4 regions of the Georhizobium sp. MAB10 genome follow, and region 4 is predicted to be linked to each of the others. Evidence: predicted binding sites of a transcription regulator. Region 4 holds the regulator's gene; each other region holds the start of a gene.
The links. The regulator LexA, encoded in region 4, represses DNA repair genes until DNA is damaged. The targets are predictions, from matches to a motif close to TGTTCNNNNTGTGTTCNG.
Positions count from the first base shown of each region.

Region 1: the regulator LexA is predicted to act here: its motif matches at 5,732-5,749, upstream of PU133_RS18435 (putative DNA modification/repair radical SAM protein).
Region 2: the regulator LexA is predicted to act here: its motif matches at 1,581-1,598, upstream of uvrA (excinuclease ABC subunit UvrA).
Region 3: the regulator LexA is predicted to act here: its motif matches at 788-805, upstream of PU133_RS05060 (ImuA family protein).

Region 1 covers NZ_CP118314.1:3,839,459-3,846,660, reverse strand. Annotated here, with positions in the region: gene PU133_RS18455 (LysR family transcriptional regulator) at 1-585, opposite strand, end outside; gene odc2 (ornithine/lysine decarboxylase) at 1,148-2,281, shown strand; gene PU133_RS18445 (GNAT family N-acetyltransferase) at 2,390-2,965, shown strand; gene PU133_RS18440 (UdgX family uracil-DNA binding protein) at 3,032-4,492, opposite strand; gene PU133_RS18435 (putative DNA modification/repair radical SAM protein) at 4,495-5,730, opposite strand; gene PU133_RS18430 (WD40 repeat domain-containing protein) at 5,974-6,948, opposite strand; gene PU133_RS18425 (CobW family GTP-binding protein) at 6,953-7,202, opposite strand, start outside.
Region 2 covers NZ_CP118314.1:2,542,567-2,549,768, reverse strand. Annotated here, with positions in the region: gene uvrA (excinuclease ABC subunit UvrA) at 1-1,414, opposite strand, end outside; gene PU133_RS12070 (single-stranded DNA-binding protein) at 1,772-2,281, shown strand; gene PU133_RS12065 (NAD kinase) at 2,339-3,112, opposite strand; tRNA gene PU133_RS12060 (tRNA-Thr) at 3,266-3,341, shown strand; gene PU133_RS12055 (outer membrane protein) at 3,549-4,316, shown strand; gene trkA (Trk system potassium transporter TrkA) at 4,442-5,818, shown strand; gene PU133_RS12045 (potassium transporter TrkG) at 5,825-7,202, shown strand, end outside.
Region 3 covers NZ_CP118314.1:1,106,937-1,114,138, forward strand. Annotated here, with positions in the region: gene PU133_RS05055 (long-chain fatty acid--CoA ligase) at 1-576, opposite strand, end outside; gene PU133_RS05060 (ImuA family protein) at 845-1,690, shown strand; gene PU133_RS05065 (Y-family DNA polymerase) at 1,749-3,176, shown strand; gene PU133_RS05070 (error-prone DNA polymerase) at 3,173-6,445, shown strand; gene PU133_RS05075 (OpgC family protein) at 6,478-7,202, opposite strand, start outside.
Region 4 covers NZ_CP118314.1:2,647,301-2,654,502, forward strand. Annotated here, with positions in the region: gene PU133_RS12570 (SurA N-terminal domain-containing protein) at 1-529, shown strand, start outside; gene trpD (anthranilate phosphoribosyltransferase) at 554-1,579, shown strand; gene trpC (indole-3-glycerol phosphate synthase TrpC) at 1,614-2,438, shown strand; gene moaC (cyclic pyranopterin monophosphate synthase MoaC) at 2,435-2,938, shown strand; gene glp (gephyrin-like molybdotransferase Glp) at 2,941-4,158, shown strand; gene lexA (transcriptional repressor LexA) at 4,257-4,988, shown strand; gene PU133_RS12600 (ComEC/Rec2 family competence protein) at 4,982-7,202, opposite strand, start outside.

The DNA.
Region 1 (7,202 bases), 1.2 Mb from region 4:
ACCATTGGTGTCGAGAATGCAGGGCAGGCGCGCGAGATCCGTCGGGTCGTTCAACGGTCCATGTTGCTCGATGAACGCGGGCGAGGCGCAAACGAGGATGCGGAAGGGCCCAAGCTTTCGGGCGATCAGCCCGGAGTCCTCAAGCCGCGTGATGCGGATCGCGATGTCGAAGCCTTCCTCCACCAGATCGACGAATCGGTCATCGGCGACGACATCGAGCGTCAGGTCGGGATGATCGACGGCGAAATCGACCAGCGATGCACCGATATCCGCGTCGGCGAAGGTGCGAGGGGCTGAAATCCGCAGTCGGCCTTTCAGATCGCTGTTGTTCTCGCGAACCAGGTCCGCGAGGCTGTCGATTTCCTTCAGGATTTCAGACGCGCTCTTGTAATAGGTGTGACCCGCTTCGGTGAGGGAGAATTGGCGCGTCGTGCGGTTCAAGAGAAGGGCGCCGAGCTCGTCTTCCAGCTCCCGGACATATTTTGAAAGCAGCGCCTTAGACCGGCCGATCTTGCGCGATGCTGCTGAAAAGCCCTCTGCCTCGACCACGTCTATGAAGGCTCGAATGCGCGTCAATGTATCCAATGTAAGGAGGTCCTTGCTTTAGTTCAGCCGCATATGTTGTCGGATACCGCGATCGCAAGGGGCAGAACGGCATTCTGGGGCCGAATGACGCTTACGTGTTCGACGCGACCCGATGAAAAACCTCTTGATTGTGACAGCGCGACTCACTATTTCCGGTGCTGCCCAAAGTCGCACGTGCCTGTGGGTGTCCGCCGAACCCTCGAATGGTGAGGAAATTCGGTAAGGTACCTGGAACTAACCCCTCCAGTCGCTTCTCCGGCCAACCGGAAAGAGCGAGGACATCTTGAAGCAACGACGGTGCGGGCCTTTCTGGTGTCTGCCGGCTGTCCAAATGCCGGGGTTACTGAAGAGGCACACCCTCATTGCCGAAAGTGCGGTTGGGTCACCCCCATCCAATCCAAGGCAGACAAAGCCCGAATCATCGCCCGGGCGGGCGCTGGTTCAGCCATTGCGTCGCAAGTCTTGCGGAACTGCGGTCCTCCATCGGCCGTCGTCCTTCGGGCTGGCGTCGTCCTTTGTCATCCGGTTTTTCAAGCCGGGCATGGAAATGGGAGCGACCCCGATGACCACTGACCGTATCCGCGATTTCCTCGCAACCCGACGTCCCGAAGGCCCTTGCCTCGTCGTCGATCTCGACATCGTGCGCGACAATTACCGCGCCTTCGAGAAGGCGTTGCCTGACAGCTCCATCTATTATGCCGTCAAGGCGAACCCCGCGCCCGAAATCCTGAAGCTTCTCGCTTCCATGGGCTCCAACTTCGATTGCGCCTCCGTGGCCGAAATCGAAATGGCCCTGGATGCTGGTGCAACAGCACGCCGCATCTCCTTCGGCAACACGATCAAGAAGGAGCGCGACGTGGCGCGTGCCCATGCGCTCGGCGTCAACCTCTTTGCCGTCGATAGCCATGAGGAAGTCGAGAAGGTCGCCCGTGCCGCTCCCGGCGCACGCGTGTTCTGCCGCGTCCTGACCGATGGCGAAGGTGCCGAATGGCCGCTGTCGCGCAAGTTCGGCTGCGTGCCGCAGATGGCCGTCGACGTGCTCGTCTACGCCCACCAGCTCGGTCTCGTCTCCTATGGCGTCTCGTTCCATGTCGGTTCGCAGATGACCAAGCTCGACGCCTGGGATGCAGCACTGTCGGACGCGCGCCGTGTCTTCGAAAAGCTTGCCCAGCAGGGCATCGAGCTCAAGATGGTCAATATGGGTGGCGGTTTCCCAACCAAGTACCTGAAGGACGTGCCGACGGCGGAAGCCTACGGCCAGGCGATCTTCGGTGCGCTGCGCAAGCATTTCGGCAACAACTTGCCGGAGACGATCATCGAGCCAGGCCGCGGCATGGTCGGCAGTGCCGGCGTGATCAAGGCTGAAGTCGTGCTCGTTTCCAAGAAGGCCGACACCGATCAGCTGCGCTGGGTCTTCCTCGACATCGGCAAGTTCGGCGGTCTCGCCGAGACGATGGATGAGGCGATCCGCTACCCGATCCGCACGGCCCGCGACGCGGACGACATGGAAAACTGCGTGATCGCCGGCCCGACCTGCGATAGCGCCGACGTGCTCTATGAAAAGGCGCCTTATCCGCTGCCCGTCTCTCTGACGATCGGCGACGAGGTTCTGATCGAAGGCACCGGCGCCTACACGACGACCTACGCGTCCGTGGCCTTCAACGGCTTCGAACCGCTCCGATCCTACGTTATCTGACCGCCGGGGGCTGCGTTCCAGCCCTCGACAGGTCTGCCGCTGGCTGCAGCGTTCGCTTGAGGTGGACGCGCGGCTGCGTGCTCTCCATTCGTCCCGAAAGTCATGCCCATGACCACGCTGTTCCACCAGATCGACACCGCCAAAGCCGGCCTTGCCGCTGAGGATCTGATCACAATCCGCGCGGAAGCTGCGTATGAAATCGACGAGCGCAATGCGTTGCTCGCACGCGCCATGGCGCCCGACTGGCGTACGAAGACGTCGGAGAAGCTGCGCCACGGCCGCCTGCCGGCCGCCGGCCTCGCATTCGTCGCCAAGAACCGTGCGGGCCACATCCTCGGCACGGTGCGGCTTTGGGACATCCATGCAGGCATCGACCGGGAAGGGCGAGACGTGCCGGCGCTTCTGCTTGGCCCGCTCGCTGTCGATCCCTCGGCCAAGGCAGCCGGCATCGGCACGGGCCTGATGTTGCGCGCGATCGAAAAGGCGCGGCGCTATGGCCATGGCGCGATTTTGCTCGTTGGCGACGCGCCCTATTACGAGCGCTTTGGCTTCACGGGCGAAAAGACGGCGACGCTGATGCTGCCTGGCCCGTTCGAGCGCGACCGCTTTCTCGCGCTGGAGCTCAAGCCCGGTCATCTGGACGGTGCTGCAGGCTTTGTCAGCGCTTCCGGCAGCAAGGCCTGACAAGATTTTCCAATCGATAATGCGTTGGGCCGCTTCATCCCGGAGCGGCCCTTTCGTTTTGGCGCCTCAGGCCGCGTTCATCAGGTCCCGCACGGCGGCAAGATCCTCCGCAAAGAGGCGGCGCTCGCGGGCAGCGGTCTCCTTATCCGGAATGCGCAGCAGGAAGGACGGGTGCACGGTGACGAACACGCGCAGCCCGCTCTCGGTCGTCACGATCTGCCGCCGGTTCTTCGTTACCGGCAACGTCTTGCCGGACAAGGCGGTGAGCGCTGTTGCGCCAAGCGCCACGGTGAGCTTCGGCTGGATCAGCGTCAGTTCCTGGTCGAGCCACCAGCGGCAGGCCTGCACTTCTCCGGAATTGGGCTTGGAGTGGATGCGCCGTTTGCCGCGCGGCTCGAACTTGAAGTGCTTCACCGCATTCGTGACATAGACGCGCTGACGATCGATTCCGACCTCTTCCAGCGTAGCGTTGAACATCTGTCCGGCTGGCCCGACGAAGGGTTTTCCCGCCAGATCCTCCTGGTCGCCCGGCTGCTCGCCGACAAAGACGACATCCGCATCGCGTGGCCCTTCGCCAAAGACGGTCTGCGTCGCATCTTTCCAGAGCGGACACCGCCGACAGCCTTCGGCCTGTTTCTCCAGCGCATCGAGCGTTTCGGCGATCTCTTCCTCGGCCATGCCGCCCATCTTCTTCGGCTCCCAATACTGTTCCTGGATGCGGGCATGGTGCGGCGCGGAAAGGGTGGGCGCGCGCGCCACCATCTCTTCCGCTGCCTTGCCGGCGCCGGCGATCATGCCAGGAATGAGCGGCGCCTCCGGCAGGTTCCGCCAGTATTTCTTCGGCATTTCGGCCTGCATGGCCTTCACCTTCAACCGGGCGGGATTGAAGATGGACGTGAAATAGGTGCGCCAGAGATCCTCGGCCGCATCGTCCGCGGGTGCATCTTCCTTGCTTGCGCCCGGCATCACCGTGATGTCCGCACCGTCCCAGGAGATCGAGCGCCAAGGCGTCAGGATCGTCCATTTCATGCCGGTGAAGCGCGCCCGAAAGAACCCTGCTTCGCGTTCCGCGATATAATGCTCCGGCTCGAACCAGGCGACGAACCATTCTTCGCCCACCACGTCGATCTTCCGGAATCGCACGAAGGCATGCATCTTGTGGGCATCGCGCCGGATCGATTTCTCCATCCGTTCAAGCCGCTGGATATCGGGATCGGACGCGATGCGGAGCAGGTTTTTCTCCTGCGAGACCCTCAGGAGAAGCCGGTACATGAAGGAAAATCGATCCGGATCGCGGTGATGGATCACCTGTTCCAGACGCTTGACCACCTCGCGTGGCACGGTGAATTCCGCACCGGTCGGCGGCTCCGGCAGAAGCGGTGAGGCATCTTCGAAAAGGTCTTCCGTCGTCTGGCCGACCACGCTGAACCGAATGTCGCCAGGCTCAACGCCGGCCAGCGCCAATTGCCGCGCCGCGTGGCGCCACCCATCGAAATCCGTCTGATCGGCGAGCGTGACGGCAAACATCGCTAAAACAACGACAGCTGCGCAGGTTGCGGCGTCATTCGGGCCTTGAGCGAGGGACTGTCCGTCAGCCCGCCCGGTTGCCAATCGAGCGCGGTGATGAACGGCCGCACCTTGTTGACCGACTGGCAAAGCCGGCCGACATCCTCGAGCCTGAGCGTCCGGTAGCGCCGCACCTGCAGGATCTTCGCCACGGCCTTGGTGCCGAGCCCCGGCACGCGCAGCAGCGATTCCCGATCGCCCCGGTTGACGTCGACTGGAAAACGCTGGCGATTGGCGAGCGCCCAGGCGAGCTTGGGGTCGACGGCGAGATCGAGCATCCCGTCGCTTTGGCCCGCCAGGATCTCGTTCTGCTCGAAGCCGTAGAAGCGCATCAGCCAGTCGGCCTGGTAGAGCCGATGTTCGCGCATAAGCGGCGGCTGGATGAGCGGCAGCGATGATTTCGCATCGGGGATCGGGCTGAAGGCGGAGTAATAGACGCGCTTCAGATGATAGCTCGAATAGAGCCGGGCGCTGGTTTTCAGGATCGTGTCGTCATTGGCGGGATCGGCGCCGATGATCATCTGCGTCGACTGCCCGCCCGGCGCGAAGCGTTCTTTTCTCTTGGTGCGCAGTGTCGGCTCGGATTTCTCCTCGATCTTCATCCGAAGATTGCCCATCGCCTTCCGGATTTCCGCGGGCCGCTTTTCCGGGGCGAGGCGCGAGACGCCATCATCGGTGGGCAATTCGACATTGATCGAGAGCCGGTCGGCGAATCGGCCCGCTTCCTCGAGCAGCAGCGGGTCGCAGTCGGGGATGGTCTTGAGGTGGATATAGCCGGCAAAGCGATGCGTGACGCGCAGCTGCCGGGCGACTTCCACCAACTGCCCCATCGTTTCATCCGGCGATCGGATAATGCCGGAGGAGAGGAAAAGCCCCTCGATGTAGTTCCGCTTGTAAAAGTCGAGCGTCAGATCGACGACTTCCTGCACGGTGAAGCGGGCGCGCCGGACATTCGACGACGATCGGTTGATGCAATAGGCGCAGTCATAGATGCAGAAATTCGTGAGCAGGATTTTCAGAAGCGAAATGCATCGCCCGTCCGGCGCATAGGAATGACAAATGCCGGCCCCGGTGGTCGACCCGATGCCACCCGTGCCGAGCGAGTTGCGCTTCGTCGATCCGGAGGACGCACACGAGGCGTCATATTTTGCAGCATCCGAAAGGATCGCCAGTTTTTCCAACGTCGATAGCTGAGCCATGCGTTCATGCTATGTTCGCAACACGCCGACGTCTATGTCTTTTATTGTAAAACTGGAAGGAGTTTTGGGAGCTGCCGATCGGTCTTCATCCGAAGGCGAGGGCGCGGCATGATCTCTCGCAGCCCTCATGGTGAGCCTGTCGAACCACGAGGCGTAGCAGAATGGGGCCACCTCGCCCTTCGACAGGCTCAGGATGAGGTGGAGCTGGCGTCGAGTGCGGAGCCGCCGCACTCGCTGCTGTCTTCAAGCGGTGATATCCACCACGCCGCAATCGCCGGCCTCGGAGCCGAAGACGAGCTGGTGACCATCGCGACTCCAGTCGAGCGAGGAGAGAGCGCCCTTGCCGGGGCGGCGCAAAAGCACTTCCTTGCCGTCTTCCATGCGTGCAGCAAGGATCATGCCGTCATTGAAACCGATGGCGACTACATCCTGTGCCGGGTGGCAGGCGACGATGGTGACAAGCGCGTCGCCCCGCGTGCCGAGCTCCAGCGGCGGCTTGCCCATCGGGCCATCCTTGCCGACGAAGGGCCACACGATCGCGGCCGGCGCGCCGGATGAGGCAAGCCATTTGCCTTTGAAGCTCCAGGACAGCGACTTCACCTTGGCCGGATAGCCAGACATCCGCATGTCATGCAGGTCGGACATGCGCCAGCCATGCAGCGCCTGTTCCTGCATCGTGGTGACGAGATACTTGCCGTCGGGCGAGAAGGTGATGCCCGTGTGGCTGCCCTTCCATTCAAGTTCCGCAGGCTTGGAATCCATGCCGGCCCAGACGAGGGTCACGCCGTTGTAGCGGGCAAGCGCCACCCTCAGGCCCTTCGGCGCGAAGGCTATGCCCTCGACCGTTCGCTCGCAGGCGATCTCCTTGAGCGTTCCGTCTGCCAGCCGCACATAGGCAGTGCGCCCGGAGGAAAAGCCGATCACCCCTTGAGGCCCGGACGCGATCTGGCCAATCCATTTGCGACCGATCTCGGCGAGCGTCTCGATCTCGCCCGTGGCTGAGATGCGGCTTACCTTGCCATCCTCGCCGCCCGTCAGAAGGGTCTTGCCGTCGCCAGACAGACTGGCCACCAGCAGCCCGTCATGCGCTTCCACGGTCTTGTGGCCATGATCGAGTCGATGGACCGTGCCGTCCGCCATGGCGAATGTCGGAATGCCGGAGACGAAGCGCGCCGCGACGCAATACCCGTCGAGGTCGAGAGGAGCGACTGTCGGCATCCGTTCAGCCGGCCTGGCAGGCGAGGAAGGTGCGTTCCAGCTTTTCGCGGTCGAGCTCGCGGCCGATGAAGACGATGCGGCTTTCCCGCTTTTCGCCGTCCTTCCAGGCCCGCTGGTGATCGCCTTCGATCAGCATGTGGATACCCTGGATGACATAGCGGTCCTCGTCGCCTTCGAAGGCGATAATGCCCTTGAGCCTAAGGATGTTCGGTCCATCCATCTGGGTGATCTTTTCGATCCACGGGAAGAACTTC
Region 2 (7,202 bases), 100 kb from region 4:
CGTTCATCGCGGTCGGCAGATCCTGGAACCAGGTACCCGCCTGCCGGATCGACATCTGCGAGACTTCGCCGATGTGGCGTCCATCGATTTTGACGGCGAGCGCCTCGGGCTTCAGGCGATAGCCGTTACAAGCCGGGCAGGGGGCCGCCGACATGTAGCGCTCGATCTCCTCGCGGGCCCAGGCGCTGTCGGTTTCTTTCCAGCGCCTCTCCAGATTCGGCACGATGCCTTCGAAGGTCTTCGCCGTTTTGTAGGAGCGCAGGCCGTCGTCATAATTGAAGACGATCTTGTCCTCCGTACCGTGCAGGATTGCGTTCTGCGCATCTGCCGACAGGTCGGTCCATTTATCCGAGATCTTGAAGCCGAAATGCTTGCCGAGCGCCTCGAGCGTCTGGCGATAATAGGGCGACGAGGATTTTGCCCATGGCGCAATGGCGCCGTCACGCAGCGTGCGCGCCGTCTCCGGAACGATCAGTGCTGGATCGATCTTCTGCTGGGTGCCCAGGCCGTCGCAGGTCGGGCATGCGCCTGATGGGTTGTTGAACGAAAAGAGCCGCGGCTCGACCTCCGAAATCGTGAAACCCGAGACGGGGCAGGCGAACTTCTCCGAAAAGAGTATTCGCTCATGGGTCGCGTTCTTGGACTTGTTCGCGCCGCCGCCTTCCGCCGTTTCGCCCGCCGGCAATGGCTTGTCGGCAAACTCGGCAACCGCCAGGCCGTCCGCCAGTCGAAGGCAAGTCTCAAGGCTGTCGGCAAGCCGCGCGCCGATGTCATCACGAACGACAATGCGATCCACCACGATATCAATGTCGTGCTTGTATTTCTTGTCGAGGGTCGGCGCTTCGGCAATCTCATAGAATTCGCCGTCGATCTTGACGCGCTGAAATCCCTTCTTCAGCAACTCAGCAAGTTCCTTGCGGTACTCGCCCTTGCGTCCGCGCACGATCGGCGCAAGCACGTAAAGCCGCGTCCCTTCCTCGAGAGCCATCACCCGGTCGACCATCTGGCTGACCGTCTGGCTTTCGATCGGCAACCCCGTGGCCGGCGAATAGGGCACGCCGACGCGGGCAAACAGAAGCCGCATATAATCGTAGATTTCGGTGACGGTACCGACCGTCGAGCGCGGGTTCTTCGATGTCGTCTTTTGCTCGATGGAGATGGCCGGGCTCAGGCCGTCGATCTGGTCGACATCCGGCTTCTGCATCATTTCCAGGAATTGGCGCGCATAGGCCGAAAGGCTTTCGACATAGCGCCGCTGGCCCTCCGCATAAATCGTATCGAAGGCGAGCGATGATTTGCCCGATCCGGAAAGCCCGGTCATGACGATCAGGCTGTTGCGCGGAAGATCGAGATCGATCCCCTTCAGATTGTGCTCACGTGCACCGCGAATGGAAATGGTCTTGAGTTCGCTCATGAGATCGCCAGATGACACGTCGGTAAGATGGGGAGGTTCGAGGCTGCGCATCCACCCTCGTCGAACTGCGCAGTTGCCGTCAAATCATGTAGGTTCTCGCAAGACAATGTCGAGGGCAACTTGCCCGCCGCCGACCGACTCGGTTGACAAGCAAGCAAGAGGCTTTTAGAACAAAAAAAGAACAAAACATAGCCTGCCTTGCAAACGCCCAACTGCCCTGTGGAAATGCGGCGTATGGGGCGCAGGTTCCTGCGAGTTCCGATAAGATGCCGCCTTTCAACAATGATCGCGCGGCAGCGGCTTAAAGGCTGTTTGGCCGGATATCATTCAACCGGCGACTACAAGAAGGCAATCACCATGGCAGGAAGCGTCAACAAGGTCATTCTCGTCGGAAATCTGGGTGCCGACCCGGAAATCCGTCGCACACAGGACGGCCGCCCGATTGCCAATCTGTCCGTCGCGACTTCGGAAACCTGGCGCGATCGTAACTCCGGCGAACGCAAGGAGAAGACCGAGTGGCACCGCGTCGTCATTTTCAATGAGGGCCTGTGCAAGGTTGCGGAAAGCTACCTGAAGAAGGGCGCCAAGGTGTATATCGAGGGCCAGCTCCAGACCCGCAAATGGCAGGATCAGAGCGGCCAGGACAAATACTCCACCGAGATCGTTCTGCAGGGGTTCAACTCGACACTGACCATGCTCGATGGACGCGGCGAGGGCGGTGGCATGGGGCAGGGTGGCGGCGGCGGTGGTCGCGGCGGCTCGGATTATTCGGGCGGGGGCGTTGGCGGCAACGACTACAACCGACAGTCGCCGGCATCGCGCAACGACGATTTCTCCCGCGACATGGACGACGAAATTCCGTTCTGATTGGCGCGGACCAAGAGCTATGAAAGCGATGCGGGAAAACCCGCATCGCAGATCGCATCAATAAAGAAACTGCTCGGCTATGATGCGGTCATCCCAGGAATGATCGGGATCCGACAAGAGGCGCGCGGTCGTCTGTTTTGACTGAACGATGCGGACGAGCCGAATGGATTTGACCTCCGTGTTGTCGGCGACTGCGTTGACCGGCCGCTTTTCGCGCTCCAGCACCTCGATCGTCACCTCCGCCTTGTTGGAGAGCAGCGCACCTCTCCACCGCCGCGGGCGGAATGCGCTGACCGGCGTCAGTGCGAGCAATGGCGCGACGAGCGGCAGGATCGGGCCGTGGGCAGAAAGATTATAGGCCGTCGAGCCCGCAGGCGTCGCCACCATCAGCCCGTCACAGACGAGCTCTTCGAGCCTGACCTTGCCATCGACGCTGACGCGCAGCTTGGCGGCCTGATACGACTGGCGAAGAACCGACACTTCATTGATCGCAAAGGCGTGCGTTTCAGCGCCATCCTCGTCGGTCGCGACCATTTCCAGCGGATTGATCTCGCTTTCCACCGCCCGCTCGATGCGCTCGCGCAGTCCATCGGTGGCGTACTCGTTCATCAGGAAGCCGATCGAGCCCCGGTTCATGCCGTAAAGCACTTTGTTGGAATTCATCATGCGATGCAGCGTCTGCAGCATGAAGCCGTCGCCACCGAGTGCAATGATGACGTCGGCATCTTCCGGGGTATATGCACCGTAAAGCGCTTCCAGTTCGAATCGCGCCGCTTGCGCGTCCGGAGCGTTGCTCGAAATGAAACTCAATTTTTCCGTAGCACGCGCCATCCAGTCTCATCTCCCATTGCTGCGGCACATTGGCGAGGGATGGCGGATCGGGCAAGCGCGAAGGAGCCGGTCGCCGCGCTAATTTTTACCGCGACGCCGCCCAGTGCATTTCTCGTTTTACAGCGCCGGCAATTATGCTAATCACCCGCCCGTGCCCTTGTAGCTCAGTTGGTAGAGCATCTGATTTGTAATCAGAGGGTCGGGAGTTCGAGTCTCTCCGGGGGCACCATTTTCGGCAGCGCGGAATGCCTGGCCGCTCATCTCTCCAGAATTTGCTCATTTCCCAACGGATTTCCCGGTCCGAGCGCACATAGTGACATTCTGGCACCACCACCTGGCGCACCACCGTTTCGCCGCATTCTCAGCTTGCGGATGCATCGCACGCGACCAATAGTGCTCGGGGCCGGACAGCCCCACACTTCTGGAGATTCGGAACATGAAGAGACTGATTTTGACCGCGTCCATCCTGGCCGCGGCCGCACCGGCCTTTGCTGCTGATGCGGTAATGTATAACGATCCGGCACCTGCCGCCGCAGCGCCGATGGCTGCTGCGCCGAACTGGTCCGGCTTTTACGTCGGTGGCCAGCTGGGCGGCGTCTTCGGCGAAACGGGTACGTTTGGCCTGTCTCCGTTCACTCCGGCCCTTCAGACGGCTTTCGCACCCGGCTTTTCGGGTGATTTCGATTCCGGCCTGATCGGCGGCGTCCATGCCGGTTACGACACCCAGTCCGGCAACTTCGTCTTCGGCGGCATTATCGATATTTCGGCCACGGACGTTTCGGACACGCAGAACGGCTTCTCCGTCACGCCTGCGCGCTACACGGTCACCCGTGAACTCGACTACCTCGCAACTCTGCGCGGCCGAATCGGCTATGCGATCGGCAGCAGCTTCCTCGTCTACGGCACGGCTGGTCTCGCCTATGGCCAGGTCGACTTCTCCTACGAGCAGCCCGGCTCAGGTGCCACGACGACGACTTCTGGCGGTCAGGATGATGACTTCGGCTACACCGTCGGTGCTGGCGTGGAAGCCATGGTCACGTCGAACATCTCGGTCGGTCTCGAGTACCTCTACACGGATCTCGGCGACAACGATTTCAATGCCAACCTCGTAGGCGGCCCGTTCGGCGCCGGCACCACGGGCTTTGGAACGGATCGTTCGTTCGACTTCCACACGGTCCAGGCGAAGGTCTCCTTCCGCTTCTAAGCCACTCAGGAAGGCGGTCGGATACCGACCGCCTTCCATCTCGCCGAACCCCTATGGCTCTGCCCGACGCGGCGCATTATGGTGCGGCGCATTGAAGCGAATCCTCGCGACCGAACGGGCAGGGCATGCGGATCATTATTTGTGGGGCGGGGCGCGTCGGCTTCGGCATCGCTGAAAAGCTGGCCCAGGAGCAAAACGACGTCTCCGTCATCGACACGTCGGCCACGCTCATCAACGCGATACGCGACACGCTCGACGTGCGCGGCTATGTCGGCCATGGCGCCCATCCCGAAGTGCTGGCGCAAGCCGGGGCGGAGGAGGCGGACATGATCATCGCCGTCACGCTCTCGGATGAAGTGAACATGGTCGCCTGCCAGGTGGCGCATTCTCTCTTCAACGTCCCGACAAAGATTGCCCGCATCCGCGCCCAGAATTATCTGGCGCCGCATTATCTCGATCTCTTTTCCCGCGAACACATGCCGATCGACGTCATCATCTCGCCTGAGGTGGAGGTCGGCAAGATGGTGCTGCGCCGCATTGCTTTGCCGGGCGCGACCGATGCCGTCCGCTTCGCCAATGACGCGATCGTGCTCGTCGCCATCGAGTGCCTGGAAGACTGCCCGGTCGTGAACACACCGCTGGAACAGCTCTCGGAGTTGTTTCCCGACCTGACGGCAACCGTGGTCGGCGTGGTTCGCGACGGCCAGCTGATGGTGCCCCATTCGACCGATCAGCTCAGCACCGGGGATCTGGCCTATGTGATCTGCGACAAGGATCACGTCCGCCGCACGCTTGGCCTTTTCGGGCATGAAGAGCCAGAGGCCATCCGCATCGTCATCGCCGGCGGCGGCAATGTCGGCTATTTCGTCGCCAAGGCGATCGAGGAACGGCAGCCGAACATCAAGGTCAAGATCATCGAGCACGATCGCAGCCGCGCCATTGCGATCGCGGATCAGCTGCGCCGCGCGGTGGTGCTGAACGGCTCTTCGCTCGACCAGTCGATTCTGACGGAAGCCGATATCCACGATGCCGATCTGATCGTATCGCTGACCAACGACGACCAGGTGAACATTCTCACCAGCGTCATGGCCAAGCGTCTGGGCTGCAAGGCAAGCCTTGCATTGATCAATGAACCATCGTTCCAGGAATTCACCAAGCCGATGGGGATCGACGCTTACATCAATCCCCGCGCCGTCACCATTTCGCGCATCCTGCAGCATGTGCGCCGCGGCCGCATCCGCGCTGTCTACAGCGTGGAGAAGGGCCAGGCCGAGGTGATCGAGGCGGAAGCGATGGACACGTCGCCGCTCGTCGGCAAGCCCTTGCGGGATCTCGATCTGCCGGATGGCGTGCGCATCGGTGCCATCTACCGCGACAAGCAGGTGGTGCAGCCGATCGGCTCGACCAAGATCAAGTCGAAGGACCGGGTCGTGATGTTCGCGCGCTCGCGCGATGTCCGCCATGTCGAACAGATGTTCCGCGTCAGCCTCGAATTCTTCTGACCGCCGATGCTCGGCGCGATCTACCTCCTTACCCTTGCCTCCGGTGGCGTTCTCGCACTTCTCATACCCGCGGTGTTGATTGCGCTTGCCGGAGGCGATTTCGCGCTGGCGGAGGATATGGCGCTCGTCACCGCGTTCGGTGCCTGCATCTGCACCATGGTGCTCGCCTCGCTGTCTGAACGGATCGGACCACTCGAACGGGAGTTGAACTTCGTTTCGCTGGTCCTTGTCTGGCTTGTCACGCCCATCACGGCCGCACTTTGCCTGATGGCACTGGTCGGCCTCGGTCCCATGCAGGCGTGGTTCGAAGGCGTGTCAGCGCTGACAACCGCTGGGGCGACCGTGCTGCAGCGGCAGACCGTACCAACCGCGCTGCTCTTCTGGCGCTCGGCTCTCGAATGGTACGGCGGCTTTCTGATCCTCGTCTCCATCATCCACGTCCTCGCACCGGCGGGCTTCGGCGGGCTGAAGGCGAGCGGGAGGCGGCGCGGAACCGGTGGCAAGGTCGATGGACATTGGGGCGCCATCGGCGCGTATTCCTCGATTTTTTGGCAGTACGGCGCGTTGACGATTGCCATCGCGCTGCTGCTCATCATTGCGCGAGTCGATCCTGCCAACGCCGTTATGCTCGCCATGATGAGCATTTCAACTGGGGGATTTCTTCCCTTCGAAGGCACGCTCGACGAGCATATCGGTCTCGGGGCGATCTTCGTTCTTGCGATCGGCCTCTGTTTCGGCACGCTCAGCGTCTTCTGGCGGCGCAATATCCTGCGCAATCCAAGGCGGGTGCTGGCTGAAAATCGGGAGGCACGGATCGTGATCCTTGCGATCCTTGGGCTTGGCATCATCTACGCGGCGCGCATCTCCGAAGCGTCCGGCTCCTTCTCGGCGGTGGGGGTGCTGACAGCACTCGTGGAAGGCTTTTTCACCGCATCATCGCTCATCGCCACCAGCGGCGCCGAAACGCGACCCGGCGTTTTCGCGCTTTTGCCTTCCTTCCTCGTCCTGTGCGTCGTGTTCGTGGGTGCGAGCGTCTATTCCACTTCAGGCGGCATCAAGGTCTATCGCCTCGCGACCATGTGGATCTTTGCCAAGGCTGAGCTCAACCGCCTGATCTATCCGACCGCGGTCGCGCCATCGAAATTCGGCCGCGACCAGATCGATGATGACGCCATTCGCGCCGTCTGGTCCTATTTCGTGCTGGCGCTGCTATGCGTTGCCACCGGAACCGTCCTGATCACCGCAACGGCGGCGAATTTCGAAGGTGGGCTGGCCATGGCGGTGACCTTTTTCGCCGGCGCGAGCCCGGCCTATGAATCACTGATGCCGATCGAGGCGCAAGGGTCACAGGCAATCGCCGAAGCGTGGCCTGCCTTCGAGGCGC
Region 3 (7,202 bases), 1.5 Mb from region 4:
GCCGGGCAGGCTCCATGCCGGCACCATCTTCTTCACCTTGCGGACCACGAGGTTCACGATGTGGCCCTTGAGGCCCATCATGTCGCCCATGGTTGCGACGCAGACATGCTTGACGTCGGTTTTGGCGACCACTTCCTGCAGCGTGTGGGCGAAGTTTTCGAGGATGATGATCGCCTTGGCGCCGGAATCCTTCAGCTGATGCTGCAATTCGCGCGGCGTGTAGAGCGGATTGACGTTGACGACGACGAAGCCCGCGCGCAGCACGGCTGCGATCGCAACCGGGTTCTGCAGGATGTTCGGCATCATCACGGCAACGCGGTCACCCTGCTTCAGGCCCTTGCCTTGCAGCCAGGCACCGAGCGCGGCGGAATGGGTGTCAAGATCCGCATAGCTGATGGACTTGCCCATGCAGGTGAAGGCCGGTCGCTCGGCAAAACGCTTGCAGGCGGTTTCGATCAATTCGCCGATAGAGGCGTAGGCCAATGGCCCGATGTCGGCTGGTGTCCCCGGCGGATAGGAATTCAGCCAGAGCTTGGCGGAGTTCTGGTCGGTTGTCCTGATATTTGGTTCCACGATGCCCTCCCGGTATCTTGTGGTCTTTTTGGCAATTCCTCTCAAACCTCGGCGCCGTCCCACGCTGGTTTGTGAAGCTAGCAGGATTTGCCGGGTGTGACACCCGCACCGTCCGCGCTAATTGATCTGACTTTGACGTAAACGTCGTCCGCGCGCAACTGTCTGAAACATGGCCGGCGTGGTTGTTGACTCTTTGCTGAAGCTGAGTCCTAAATAGAACATATCATGAACATTGAAATTAACCTCCAACCGACGATCGAGCCTGATCTCCATGTCCTCCACCCTTTCCCAGCTAAAGCAGCAACTGGCTGCACTGGAACCGGCGCGATCGCCGGGGGAGAAAGGCTTTACTCTGGGTGTCGATCAGGTCGACGCAGCCTTGGGCTGTGGGCTTCCGCGGGGATGCCTGCACGAGGTTTTTGCCCATGAAGTGGGCGATGCGGGTGCAAGCGCCGGGTTTGCGCTTGCGCTTGCCCTGCGCGCCGCCGGAGAGGGGCGGCACATCGTCTGGGTGCGGCATGCATTTGCGGTGCTGGAGCAGGGCGATCTCTATGCGCCCGGCCTTGCGCAGTTCGGCATCGATCCGGACCGGGTTTTGCTGATTTCGGCAAAAAGCGAGACGATGGTTCTACGGGCGGGGCTTGAGGCCTTGCGGTCCCCGGCTCTTGGCGCCGTTCTCCTGGAAATCTGGGGCAAGGCAGGGTTTCTCGACCTGACAGCCAGCCGCCGCATGATGCTGGCGGCCTCACGTTCCGGCGTGACGGGGTTCGTCCTTCGGGCGGCGGGGCAGCCGCAGCCCAGTTCTTCACTCACCCGATGGCAGGTAAGGGCGGCACCCTCGGTGGGGCTTGCGGCCGGGGCACCGTCCAATCCTGTCTTCGATATTCTTTTGGACCGTCATCGCGCCGGCATTGCGGGCGGGCGCTGGCATTTGGAGTGGAACCGTGACCGCAAAAGCTTCGATCTCTCCGCAGCACAGCCTGCCCGTTTCGACGAGCCCCTCGCAACACCCAAGCGAAGCGCCGCAAAGCCGCTTCCTGGCTCTGTGGTTTCCCTTCCTGTCGACCGACCGGCTGCATCGCCAGAAGACCAGAAGCCCTTCCGCAAGACAGGCTGAAGACGCGCCGAAAGAGAAAAGCAGCAGCCTGTCGAAGCCTCTCGTCATCGTCGAGAAGGTGAAGGGCGCCTTGCATCTTGCCGCCGCCGACCCGGCGGCACGAGCGCTCGGCCTGTCGCCGGGGCTCACGCTTGCCGATGCGCGGGCGCGCGTGCCCGATATCGAGGTGTGCGAGACGGCGCCGGAAGCAGACCGGCGTATGCTGGAACGGCTCGCCGATGCCTGCGACCGCTTCACGCCGCTCGTCGGTTTCGATGGCACGGGAGGGCTCATGCTGGACATCGCCGGCTGCGTTCATCTTTTCGGCGGCGAGGCGGCCATGCTGAAGGATATCGCAGACAAGTTCGAAACGGCAGGCTTCAAGACCTTCGCCGCGATCGCCTCGGCGCCGGATACGGCGCGCGCCATGGCGCAGTTCGGGTCAGGCGGTATCGTGGCTGAAGGCAGTGAAGAGCAGGCGGTGCGGCCCTTGCCCGTGGCCGCCCTTGGTCTTGGCGCGGAGATCGAAAACGGGCTCGCCCGCGCCGGGCTCAGGAGCATCGGTGATGTCGCGGCGCGTCCGCGCGGACCTCTTGTCGCGCGCTTCGGGCCGGAACTTGCCTACCGGCTCGATCTCGTGATGGGGCGGCGCCGCTCATCGATCACGCCGCGTCGCACGGTCGGTGACATCATCGTGGAAAAGCGGTTCGGCGAGCCGATCGGCTACGAGGAGGACATTCGGGCGTGCCTGCGCCACCTTGCGGGGCAGGCGGGAGAACTTTTGCAGCAGCGCGGCAAGGGCGGCCGGCTTTTCGAGGCGGCTTTCTTCCGGGCCGACGGCAAGGTGACGCGCATTCCGGTGGAAACGGCACGGCCTTCGCGCGATCCAGCTGCGCTGATGCGCCTTTACGATGCCAAGCTCGAGGGGCTTGCCGATCCGCTGGATCCTGGCTTCGGCTTCGATCTGATCCGCCTGTCCGTCATCTTCAGCGAAACGCTCGTTCCCGAGGCGCAGGAGCTTTCGTCGAAAGGCGTTCCGACCGAAGAGGCGAGCGAGTTGGTGGAGCGCCTGAGTGCCCGGTTTTCGCCCGAGCAGGTGGTGCGCTTCGTTTCGCGCGATACGCATATTCCCGAACGTGCCGCCGAAGCCATTCCGGCATTGTCATCGGAGCAGTCGGCGATCACATGGGTGGTGCAGGACAGTGGTGAGCCGCCCTTGCGTCCGCTTTTTCTCTTCACGCCGCCCCATGCGATCGATGTCACCGCCTCGGTTCCGGATGGCCCGCCGCATCGCTTCTTCTGGCGCCGGGTCGAGCATGCGATCGTCAAGGCGGAAGGTCCGGAACGCATTGCGCAGGAGTGGTGGCGCGATGCCGGACAGGCGATGACACGCGATTATTTCCGGCTCGAGGATACCGCTGGGCGCCGGTTCTGGGTCTATCGCGAAGGGCTCTACGGGATGGAAGTCACCAATCCGCGCTGGTTCCTGCATGGGATCTTCGCATGATGCGGTACGGCGAACTTGCGGTCTCCACCAATTTCTCCTTTCTGCGCGGGGCCTCCCATCCGCATGAGTTCATCACCCGCGCGCTGGAACTCGGCTATGCGGGCATCGGCATCGCCGATTGCAACACGGTGGCGGGCGTCGTCCGCGCCTATAGCGCTCTCAACGAGCTGAATTCCGATTACGCCGCTCAGTATGGAAAGGGTGCCAGGCTCGATTTCAAGCTGGTCGTCGGCGCCCGGCTCGTCTTCGCCGACGGCACGCCCGACATTCTCGCCTATCCGGAAAACCGGGCCGGTTGGGGCAGGCTTTGCCGACTTTTGACGAAGGGCAAGATGGGCGACACGAAGAAGGGCGATTGCATCCTGAGCTTCGCCGATCTCCTGTCGCTTTCGGCCGATCTTCTGTTCATCGTCATGCCGCCCGATCAGCTTGACCAGGTGGAAGCCACGCTTGCGCGGCTTTCACGCACGGCACCCGGCTCCGTCTGGCTCGGCGCGGCCATGGGTCGTCGAGGGGATGACCGGCGCCGCCTCGTCGCCCTGAAGTCCCTGGCCGATGCGGCGCGCGTGCCGCTGATGGCGCTCAACGATGTGCTTTATCACGCACATGAACGCCGGCCCCTGCAGGATGTGCTCACCTGCATTCGCGAGAAGACGACGATCGAGGCGGCAGGCCGCCTGCTTCAGGAAAATGCCGAGCGCTATCTGAAGCCACCGCACGAGATGCAGCGGCTCTTTCGCGACTGCTCGGAGGCCATCGGCGAAACGACGGACTTCCTCGCCCGCATCGATTTTTCGCTCGATCAGTTGAAATACGAGTATCCGGACGAACCGGTGCCGCCCGGCAAGACGCCGCAGGGCTGGCTGGAGGAACTCACCTGGAAACATGCCGGCTGGGTCTACCCCGATGGCGTTCCGCCCAAGGTGGATGCGCTTCTGAAGCAGGAATTCGCGCTGATCGCGAAGCTCGATTATGCGCGCTATTTCCTGACGATCCACGATATCGTGCAGTTTGCGCGCAACCGGGGCATTTTGTGCCAGGGCCGTGGATCCGCCGCCAATTCGGCGGTCTGTTTCGTGCTCGGCATTACCTCGGTCGATCCCGCGACCAGCAATCTTCTCTTTGCGCGCTTTCTGTCGGAGGAGCGTCGCGAGCCGCCGGATATCGATGTCGACTTCGAGCATGAGCGGCGCGAAGAGGTCATCCAGCACCTTTATGAGCGCTATGGACGGCTACGCGCTGGTATCGCCGCAACCGTCATCCGCTATCGGCCGCGCAGCGCCATCCGCGAAGTCGGCAAGGTGTTCGGGCTGACCGACGACGTGACGGCGCGTCTCGGCGGCATGGTGTGGGGGAGTTTCGGCGACAGCATTCCGGAAAGCCATGTGCGCCAGGCTGGGCTCGATCCGCACAATCCCGTCATCGCCCGCGCGCTCGATTTCGCCCGCCAGCTTCTCACTTTTCCGCGCCACCTCTCGCAGCATGTGGGCGGCTTCGTGCTGACCAACGGGCGGCTCGACGAGACGGTGCCGATCGGCAATGCGGCGATGGAGGACCGCACCTTCATCGAGTGGGACAAGGACGATATCGACGAACTGGGGCTGATGAAGGTCGACGTTCTGGCGCTCGGCATGCTGACCTGCATTCGCAAATGCTTCGACCTGATCCGGCTGCACGAGGGCAGGGACCTCGATCTTGCTGCCATCAAGCACGATGACGATGTCTATCGCATGCTTCAGAAGGGCGATTCCATCGGCGTCTTCCAGGTGGAAAGCCGGGCGCAGATCAACATGCTGCCGCGCCTCAAGCCGAAAGAGTTCTACGATCTCGTCATCCAGGTGGCGATCGTGCGGCCCGGGCCGATCCAGGGCGACATGGTTCATCCCTATCTGCGGCGGCGCGATGGGCTTGAGGAGGTGCATTTTCCTTCGCCCGCCCCGCCACATGATCCGGACGAGCTCAAGCATGTTCTTTCCCGCACATTGGGAGTGCCGCTTTTCCAGGAACAGGCAATGCAGCTGGCGATCACGGCGGCGGAATTTACGCCGGACCAAGCGAACGGGCTCCGCAAGGCGATGGCAACCTTCCGCCACAACGGCACGATCGGCCGTTTCGAGGAAATGATGGTGGATGGCATGGCGCGGCGCGGCTACGACCGGGATTTTGCCCAGCGCTGCTTTGCGCAGATCAAGGGTTTTGGTGAGTATGGGTTTCCCGAAAGCCACGCGGCTTCCTTCGCACGCCTCGTCTATGTCTCGGCTTGGATCAAGCACCATTATCCGGCGGTCTTTGCCTGTGGGCTTCTCAATTCCCAGCCCATGGGCTTTTACGCTCCAGCGCAGATCGTGCGCGATGCGCGTGAGCACGGGGTGGAAGTGCGGCCGGTGGACGTGAATTACAGCCACCACGACAACACGCTGGAGCGGGCGGCGAATGGTAAACTCGCCCTGCGCATCGGCTTTCGGCAGATGGATGGGTTTCGCGAGGACTGGTCGCAAGCGCTCGTTTCCCGGCGTGGCCGTGGCTATGCGAGCATCGAAGCCCTGTGGCATGGGGTCGAGCTCGAACACCGCGCGCTGAAAGGCCTGGCCGATGCCGATGCATTTCGGTCGATTGGCGTCGACCGGCGTGATGCGCTGTGGGCCGTGCGGCGGTTGCCGGAAGATCGGCCGCTGCCGCTCTTTGCCGCGGCCGCGCAGCAGGAACTCGGGCTTGAACAACCCTCCCGCCTGCCACCCATGCCGCTCGCCGAACAAGTCGTTGCCGATTATCAGACTGTTAAACTCTCGCTCAAGGCGCATCCAATCGCTTTTCTGCGCGAGCGATTTCGCAGCGAAGGCATCATCTCCTGCGCTCAGTCAGGGGAGATGCCGGACCGTGCGTTCGTCAAGGTTGCGGGGGTGGTTCTGGTGCGCCAGCGGCCCGGCAAGGGCAACGCGATCTTCATGACGCTTGAGGACGAGACAGGCGTCGCCAATACGCTTTTATGGTCGCGGCTTTTCGACAGGTATCGACGCGCCGTGATGAGCGCAAAGCTCGTCGTGGTCGAAGCTCAGATCCAAAGAAGCAAGGAAGGCGTGGTGCATCTCATGGTCACTGCCGTGCATGACCGCACGGGGGATCTCGCGATGCTGTCCGATGTCCATTCCGCCAGCATCGAATTGTCACGCGCCGACGAGGTTACCCACCCAACTTATACCCGCCAGGGCGAGGGCGGGCGCCACCCGCGCAATGTGCGGATCATACCGAAGTCACGCGATTTTCATTGACATGAATATCGGCAGGGATCGCACGCCACAGGCTATTTCGGCGAAATCCTCGCACTTGCTTTCGTGGTCGCAGAGGCTGGTGTCGCTCCCATGGTATTGCCGACCGCCACGGCCTCGCCTGCACCGAAGAACTTGTCGCGCTCCCGCCAGATCGCCGGCAAGGCGAGCAGACCGATCGAGACGACCGCGATCACCGTCTTCGTGAGTTGCGACAACTCCGGCGTCCGCTGGTCCACATAATAGACTGCGTAGACGATCACGACGTGCCAGACATAGACCTGCAGGGAGTGACGGCCGAGCAGTTGCAGGAAGCGAAGGGTGAAGACCCAGATCAGGCCATCGGCCACAGCACGCACCACAGCATTGGAGTGACGCGGGCCCGCAATCAGGAGCCACGCCATACCGAAGGCGACGGCGATAAAGTTGACGAGATAAACCGGGCCGAAATCGGCGCGCACTTCGAGCGAGGCGAACTTGCCGATCATGAAGTCCGGCATGAAGCCGTGTGCTGTAGCGACACGCAGCGGCAGGAAGAACAGCACGGTGATCAGAGCGACTTTGGGCCAAAAGGTCTTTTCCGGGGCGAAAATCGACGTCCAATCGATCTTCTTCTGCGCTGTGAGCGTGCCGAGCACCAGCGCTGTGAAGAAGACGATCTGCCAGCCCATCATGTTGAAGCTGACGCGCACGCCCTGTTCGTCCGAGCCTTCGACCAACGTATCGAGCGGTACCGTGACCAGGCGGTGAACGCCGAGCT
Region 4 (7,202 bases):
ACAGCCGATCAATCTCGGCTCCGACGGCTATTTGTTCTTCGAGGTCCTGGACGTCGAAGAGGCCCGCGACCGCACGCTGGACGAAGTGCGAGACGACGTGGTCGCCGACTGGCAAGCCGATCAGCGCGCCGCAGCGCTTGCTGCACGCGCCGAAGAACTGCGCGCTTCCGCAGCCGACGGCACGCCTCTTGCCGAGATAGCGACGGAACTCGGCGCGACTGTGCGCACCGAATACAATCTGCAGCGCGATAGCGAAAATGCCACCTTCGGGCCGGAGGCAATCGCGGCAGCCTTTGCGGGCCCCGGTGGGCACGTGGCAACCGCGCCGGCCGCGAATGGCGCCGGCGAAATCGTCATGCGCGTCAACGAAGTGGCGATCTCCGCATCGAACGCGATCTCCGAGCAGGAACGGACCGCCATTGCCCGCAGCGGCGGCGATGACCTGCTCGATCAGCTCGTGACCCGCCTGCAGGCGGAATATCCGGTGCGGATCAACCAGCAGCTCGGCACGCAGGCGCTCGGTTTCTAAAGGCGCGACATCGGGGGTGCCGTAATGGCAGACATGAAGAGCTACCTCGCCAAGGCTGCGTCCGGTGTCTCGCTCTCGCGCGACGACGCAAAGGCCGCGTTCGACATCATGATGTCGGGCGATGCCACGCCGAGCCAGATCGGTGGTTTCCTGATGGCACTCAGAGTGCGCGGCGAAACGGTGGACGAGATCGTCGGCGCCGTGACGACCATGCGCAGCAAGATGGTGACCGTCGAGGCGCCGGCCGATGCGATCGATATCGTCGGCACCGGGGGAGACGGCACCGGCACCTACAATGTCTCCACCTGCGCGGCCTTCATCGTCGCGGGATGTGGAGTTCCCGTCGCCAAGCACGGCAACCGCGCCCTTTCGTCGAAATCCGGCGCTGCGGACGCGCTGATGGCGCTTGGCGTAGCGATCGATCTCAAGGCGCCGGCCATTGCTGCCTGTATCGAGGAAGCCGGTATCGGCTTCATGTTCGCCCCTGCCCACCATGCAGCGATGCGCCATGTGGGCCCGACGCGCGTGGAACTCGGAACCCGCACGATCTTCAATCTGCTCGGCCCGCTCTCCAATCCCGCTGGCGCCAAGCGGCAGTTGCTCGGCGTCTTCGCCCCGGAATGGCTGGAGCCGCTTGCCGAGGTGCTGAAGGATCTCGGCTCGGAGCGCGTCTGGGTCGTTCATGGCGCCGGTCTCGACGAGATGACGACGACCGGTCTGACGGATATCGTTGCGCTCGAGAACGGTTCGATCCGGCGTTTCTCGATCGAGCCTGAAGAGCTTGGTCTGAAGCGCGTGACTATCGACGCGCTGAAGGGCGCTGACGGCGCACACAATGCCAAGGCCTTGCAGGCGGTGCTGCGCGGATCGAAAGATGCCTATCGCGAGATTGCGCTTCTGAATGCCGGCGCCTCTCTGGTGGTGGCCGGCCGCGCCGAAACGGTGGCGGAAGGACTGGAGCTTGCGGCGAAATCGATCGACGACGGTGCGGCACTTGCGGTGCTGGAGCGCCTCGTGGCGGTCTCGCAGCGCCACGCGGCCGCGGCATGATGACGAACCGGCTTGATACGAAGGATTTGGGGCGTTGAGCGATATTTTGACCCGCATCGAAGCTTATAAGCGCGAGGAGATCGCCGCCGCCAAGGCCGCTCGGCCGCTCGCGGAGGTGAAGGCAGCGGCTTCGGATGCAGACGCGCCGCGCGGGTTCCTGGCCGCGATCGAGGCCAAACGTGCCCGTGGGGATTTCGCTCTGATCGCCGAGATCAAGAAGGCCAGCCCGTCCAAGGGGCTCATTCGTGCAGATTTCGACCCGCCGGCACTGGCGCGCGCCTATGAGGCAGGCGGCGCCGCTTGCCTTTCGATTCTGACCGACACGCCCTCATTCATGGGTGCACCGGAATTTCTTGTCGCCGCACGTTCTGCGACCACGCTGCCAGTCATCCGCAAGGATTTTCTGTTCGATCCGTACCAGGTGTACGAAGCCCGCGCGATGGGCGCCGATGCCATCCTCGTCATCATGGCCTGCCTCGATGATGCGATGGCGCTGGAGCTTCACGATACGGCGGTCGATCTCGGGATGGACGTGCTGGTCGAAGTGCATGACGAGGCGGAAATGGAGCGCGCGCTTTCGCTGAGTTCCTCGCTCATCGGCGTCAACAATCGGAATCTGCGCACCTTCGAGGTGTCGCTGGATAACAGCGAGCGTCTTGCACCCATGGCCGCTGGCCGCCACCTCGTCGGCGAAAGCGGCATCTTCACCCATGGGGATTGCCTGCGGCTCGAGCGCGCCGGCATCGGCACGTTCCTTGTCGGTGAAAGCCTGATGCGCATCGACGATGTCACCAGCGCGACGGAGACGCTGCTTACAGGCAAGCTGCTCACGGGCAAGCATCAGGCAGCAGCGCGATGAGCGACGAAGCGCGACTTACGCATCTCGACGACCAGGGTCGCGCCACGATGGTGGATGTCGGCGGCAAGGCAGAGACCGAGCGCGTCGCGATTGCCGAAGGCTTCGTGAAGATGGCTCCGGAAACGCTCGCGCTCATCCAGTCGGGCGGCGCAGCAAAAGGCGACGTGATCGCCACGGCGCGCATCGCCGGTATCATGGCCGCGAAGCGGACGGCCGACCTCATTCCGCTTTGCCATCCGCTGATGCTGACCAAGGTTGCGGTCACCGTCGAGGCGGTCGACACCCTGCCCGGCCTGCGCGTCGAGGCCATGGCGCGCCTCAAGGGCCAAACAGGGGTCGAGATGGAAGCACTGACGGCGGTTTCGGTCGCCTGCCTCACCCTCTACGACATGGCAAAAGCCGTTGACAAGGCGATGGAAATCACCGGGGTCCGGCTGCTCTCCAAGACCGGCGGCAAGTCGGGCGACTGGAACCATCCGGGCAGCGGCGGGGCCCGCTGATCATGGCGCTGCTTCCCGTCGACGATGCACTCGAACTGATTCTCGCCGACGCCCGAACGATTGCCGATATCGAACACGTTCCGCTCCATGAAGCATGGGGTCGGATCGTCGCCGAGCCTCTGATCGCCATGCGCGACCAGCCGCCTTTTCCTGCCTCGGCCATGGATGGATACGCCGTCATTGCGGCGGATACGGCAGAGCCGGGTGCGACGCTGCGGGTTATCGGCGAATCGGCAGCCGGGCACGGGTTCACGGGCGCCATCGGACGCGGCGAGACCGTCCGTATCTTCACCGGCGCGCCGGTTCCGGAAGGCGCGGATGCGATTCTCATCCAGGAAAACGCACGGCCACTCGAAAAGACCATGATCGAGGTGATCGAGCCGGTGCAGGTCGGGCGGTTCGTGCGGCGTGCAGGTCTCGACTTCCATCGTGGCGAGACGGTGATCGCCAAGGGCGCGATGCTCGATGCAGGCCGGCTGACGCTGGCAGCAGCCATGAACCTCCCCGCCCTGCCCGTGCATCGGCGCCCGCGCGTCGCCATTCTGGCGACCGGCGACGAGCTCGTGCCGCCGGGTGCCGATCCACGCGACGATCAGATCATCGCGTCGAACAGTTTTGGCGTCGCCGCCATCGTCAGGGAAGCGGGCGGCGAACCGATCGACCTCGGCATTGCTGCCGATACGCTGGATGGCCTGAACCGATCGATCGACTCCGCCCAGGCGGCCGGCGCCGATATTTTGGTGACGCTTGGCGGCGCCTCGGTTGGTGATCACGACCTGGTTCGCAAAGTGCTGGAATCGCGCGGTCTCGAGCTTGCCTTCTGGAAGATCGCAATGCGGCCGGGCAAGCCGCTGATGAGCGGCCGCATCGGCCCGATGCATGTTCTCGGGCTTCCGGGCAACCCTGTCTCGAGCCTTGTCTGCTCGCACGTCTTCCTGACGCCTCTGATCGCAAAGCTCGTCGGCCGCACCCATCATGTGCAGGCGGTCGACGCAATCCTCGACGTAGACCTGGCCGAAAACGACGTGCGCCAGGATTATCTGCGCGCGGCGATGAGCCGACGGGCGGATGGAACGTTGGTCGTCAGGCCGGCCACCAAGCAGGATTCCTCCATGATGCGCGTGTTCGCCGAGGCAGACGGCCTCGTCGTCCGGCCACCATTTGCTCCCGCGGCCAAGGCAGGAGACACTGTGCGGGCAATCCTGCTGCGACGAATCTAGCCGTCGGTTTCCCTGTTGGACTTGCGGAACACAAAAGGAACAGATAGAGTGTGTTCCACATTTGTTTCCATCCGATCAAGCGGGGGCCTAAGCAGCCGATGTTGACGCGTAAGCAGCAGGAACTGCTTCTTTTCATCCATGAGCGCCTGAAGGAAAGCGGCGTGCCGCCATCCTTCGACGAGATGAAAGAAGCCCTCGATCTCGCGTCCAAATCGGGGATCCACCGCCTCATCATCGCGCTAGAGGAACGTGGCTTCATTCGCCGTCTGCCAAACCGTGCGCGTGCGCTGGAAGTCATCAAGCTGCCGGATAGCTACAACGCGGCAGTGCCTCAGCGTCGCGGCTTTTCGCCGAGTGTCATCGAAGGATCGCTTGGCAAGACGCCGAAGCCCGAGATCGCAGCCGAGCGCCGCCAGAGCGAGATGCCGCGCGACAACGACAATCGCGCCATCAGCGTGCCCGTCATGGGCCGCATCGCGGCGGGTGTGCCGATCTCCGCCATCCAGAACAATACCCATTCGATTGCCGTGCCGCCGGATATGCTGGGCGGCGGCGAGCACTACGCGCTCGAGGTCAAGGGCGACTCGATGATCGAAGCCGGCATCTTTGACGGCGACACGGTCATCATCAAGAATTCGTCGACGGCCAATCCAGGCGACATCGTCGTGGCTCTGGTCGACGACGAGGAAGCGACGTTGAAGCGTTTCCGTCGCAAAGGTGCGTCGGTCGCGCTCGAGGCCGCCAACCCGGCCTACGAAACGCGGATTTTCGGACCGGATCGCGTCAAGATCCAGGGCAAGCTCGTCGGGCTCATCCGGCGCTATCACTGATCGATGCTGTCGGCAGCTCTTCTGTCTTCGCTCATGTGTGTGTTGACGGAAGAGGCGTCATCCCCGCCAGGCTCGGTAAAACTGCCCGTTCTCCAGTCATAATAGCGGTGCCGCGTCCAGGCGCGCATTCGGCCGGCAGACTGCTCGAAGCGGAACGTCGGCTGCGGGTCGAATTGTGTACCCGACCCCGTGCCCGCCGCTCGCGCCTCGTTCGCCGCGAAGCCTTCTCCCGTCGACGCCGCGTAGACGGCGATCGCGCCGGTTTCACGCAGTGTACGGGCGGTGAAGAGCTTCGCGCCGGAGCGGCATTGGCGCATCGACAGCGGTATCGGAATGATGGCGATATCGGTCATGTCGCATGCGGGACCGACATAGGCCGGCTCCTCCAGCCACGCGACCATTGTGCCGTTTTCCAGCCGTGCGACGCAAAACGCGCCTCGGCGGCATTGGAACACGCCGATCATTTGCCCGTCATCCAATTCGCGGACTGCCTGGCGCATCATCCCATAGGCAATGGCAGGGTCGATCTCGGCTTCAGCTTCGTCCGGATCGGAAGTCATCTCGTCTAACAACAGTTGGGCTTGGTCGTCGACAGCGACGATTGGCGGGACATGGGTCGCAAGCCGGGTTGCCGTTGCCCATTGATCGAAGATGAAGCTGCTCGGACGCGCTCGGTTGGTTGCCAGGCCGTCCTCGCGCAGGATCGCGGCCAGCCGAGCGTCCTCGGCAATCAGCAGCAAGGGTCGATCGGCGCGCAGTTCGGCCGCCATAATGAGGGCAGCGGCCAGCGCGGGTATCAAAGCGGCACCTCGCAGCCAGGTTCGCGTAAAAACCAGGATGAGCAGCGCAAGCGACAGAAGCGCCGTAACGGCTCCGGGGATCTTCCCCGTGGCGAAACCATCGCCATAGGCTGCAACATGATGGCCGATGGCGATGACCGCCTCCAACCCCAGCCCCATGATCGTGAGGAAAATCGCGTCGAGGCCGAATGGCATCGTCAGCAGCGCAAGCGTGCCGAAGGGCATGACGATGACCGAAATGACGGGCATCGCAACCACGTTGGCGATCATTCCGTAGCTCGACATGCGGTGGAAATGATGCGCCGAGAAGATCCCCGTCGCCGCGCCGGCAATCAGCGACGTCACGGCCAACCCGAGGATCAGCAATGTCCAGCGCCAGACGAAGCCGGGCTTTGAGGTCGTGAAATCCGGCGTCTTGATCCTGTTGCGCGCTGCCCAGCCGCCATAGGCGGCAATGAGGGCAGCGGTTGCTGCAAAAGACATCTGGAAACCGGGCGATGTCACCGCTGATGGCGTGACGAGGAGAATGAGAAATGCGGCGATCGCGACATTGCGCATGGTCAGCGCAGCCCGGTCGAGCAACACCGCGATCAGCATGACGACCACCATGATCCAGGCGCGCTGTGCGGAGATGACGGCGCCGGAGATCAGCAGGTAGAAGGTGGAGGTGCCGATGGCGCCGAGCGCAGCGAATTTCTTCACCGGCCAGGCCTGGGCGACGCCTGGCACGAGCGCGAAGCCGAGCCGCAGCCCGGTGAACATTAGTGCTGCGGCCAGCGACATATGCAGGCCGGAAATGGACAGGATGTGGGCAAGCCCCGTGATGCGAAAGGCTTCGTTGGTCTCCTCGGAGATCGAGCGACGGTCGGACACCGTCATGGCGGCTGCAACGGCACCCGCGTCACCCGGAATCACCTCCTTGATCCGAAACGCGATCGTTTCGCGGAGTTCAGTCGTCCATCGGGCGATCCGGTTGGCGTAACCTTCTTCGACCTGAGCACCGGGCATGATTCCGGGCGGGCCGTAGAAAAACCCGAAAGCGCCGATGCCGGTGAAATAGGAGTTGAAGGCAAAATCGAACGTGCCGGGCATCGCGGGACCGGACGGTGGCGCAAGTCGCGCCAAGCCGATGATCGATGCACCAATCTCTATATCGGGATGGTCGCTGCGCGCCAGAAGTCGGACGCGTTCGGGCGGCCGGCGCAGCGTCGGGTCATGCGTCGACAGGACTTCGACGAGGTAACGCCAGCGACCCTCCTCATCGATTTCTCGCGACAGCACCCGGCCGGAGATCGTGGTGACCACGGGACTATCCAGAACGGTGATGGCGCGGCGATCCGCCTCCGCTGCTGCGGAGGCCAACCCCGCCAGGATCATGCACAGCGCGGCGAGCAGGTTTCGCAGCCGGCTGGCC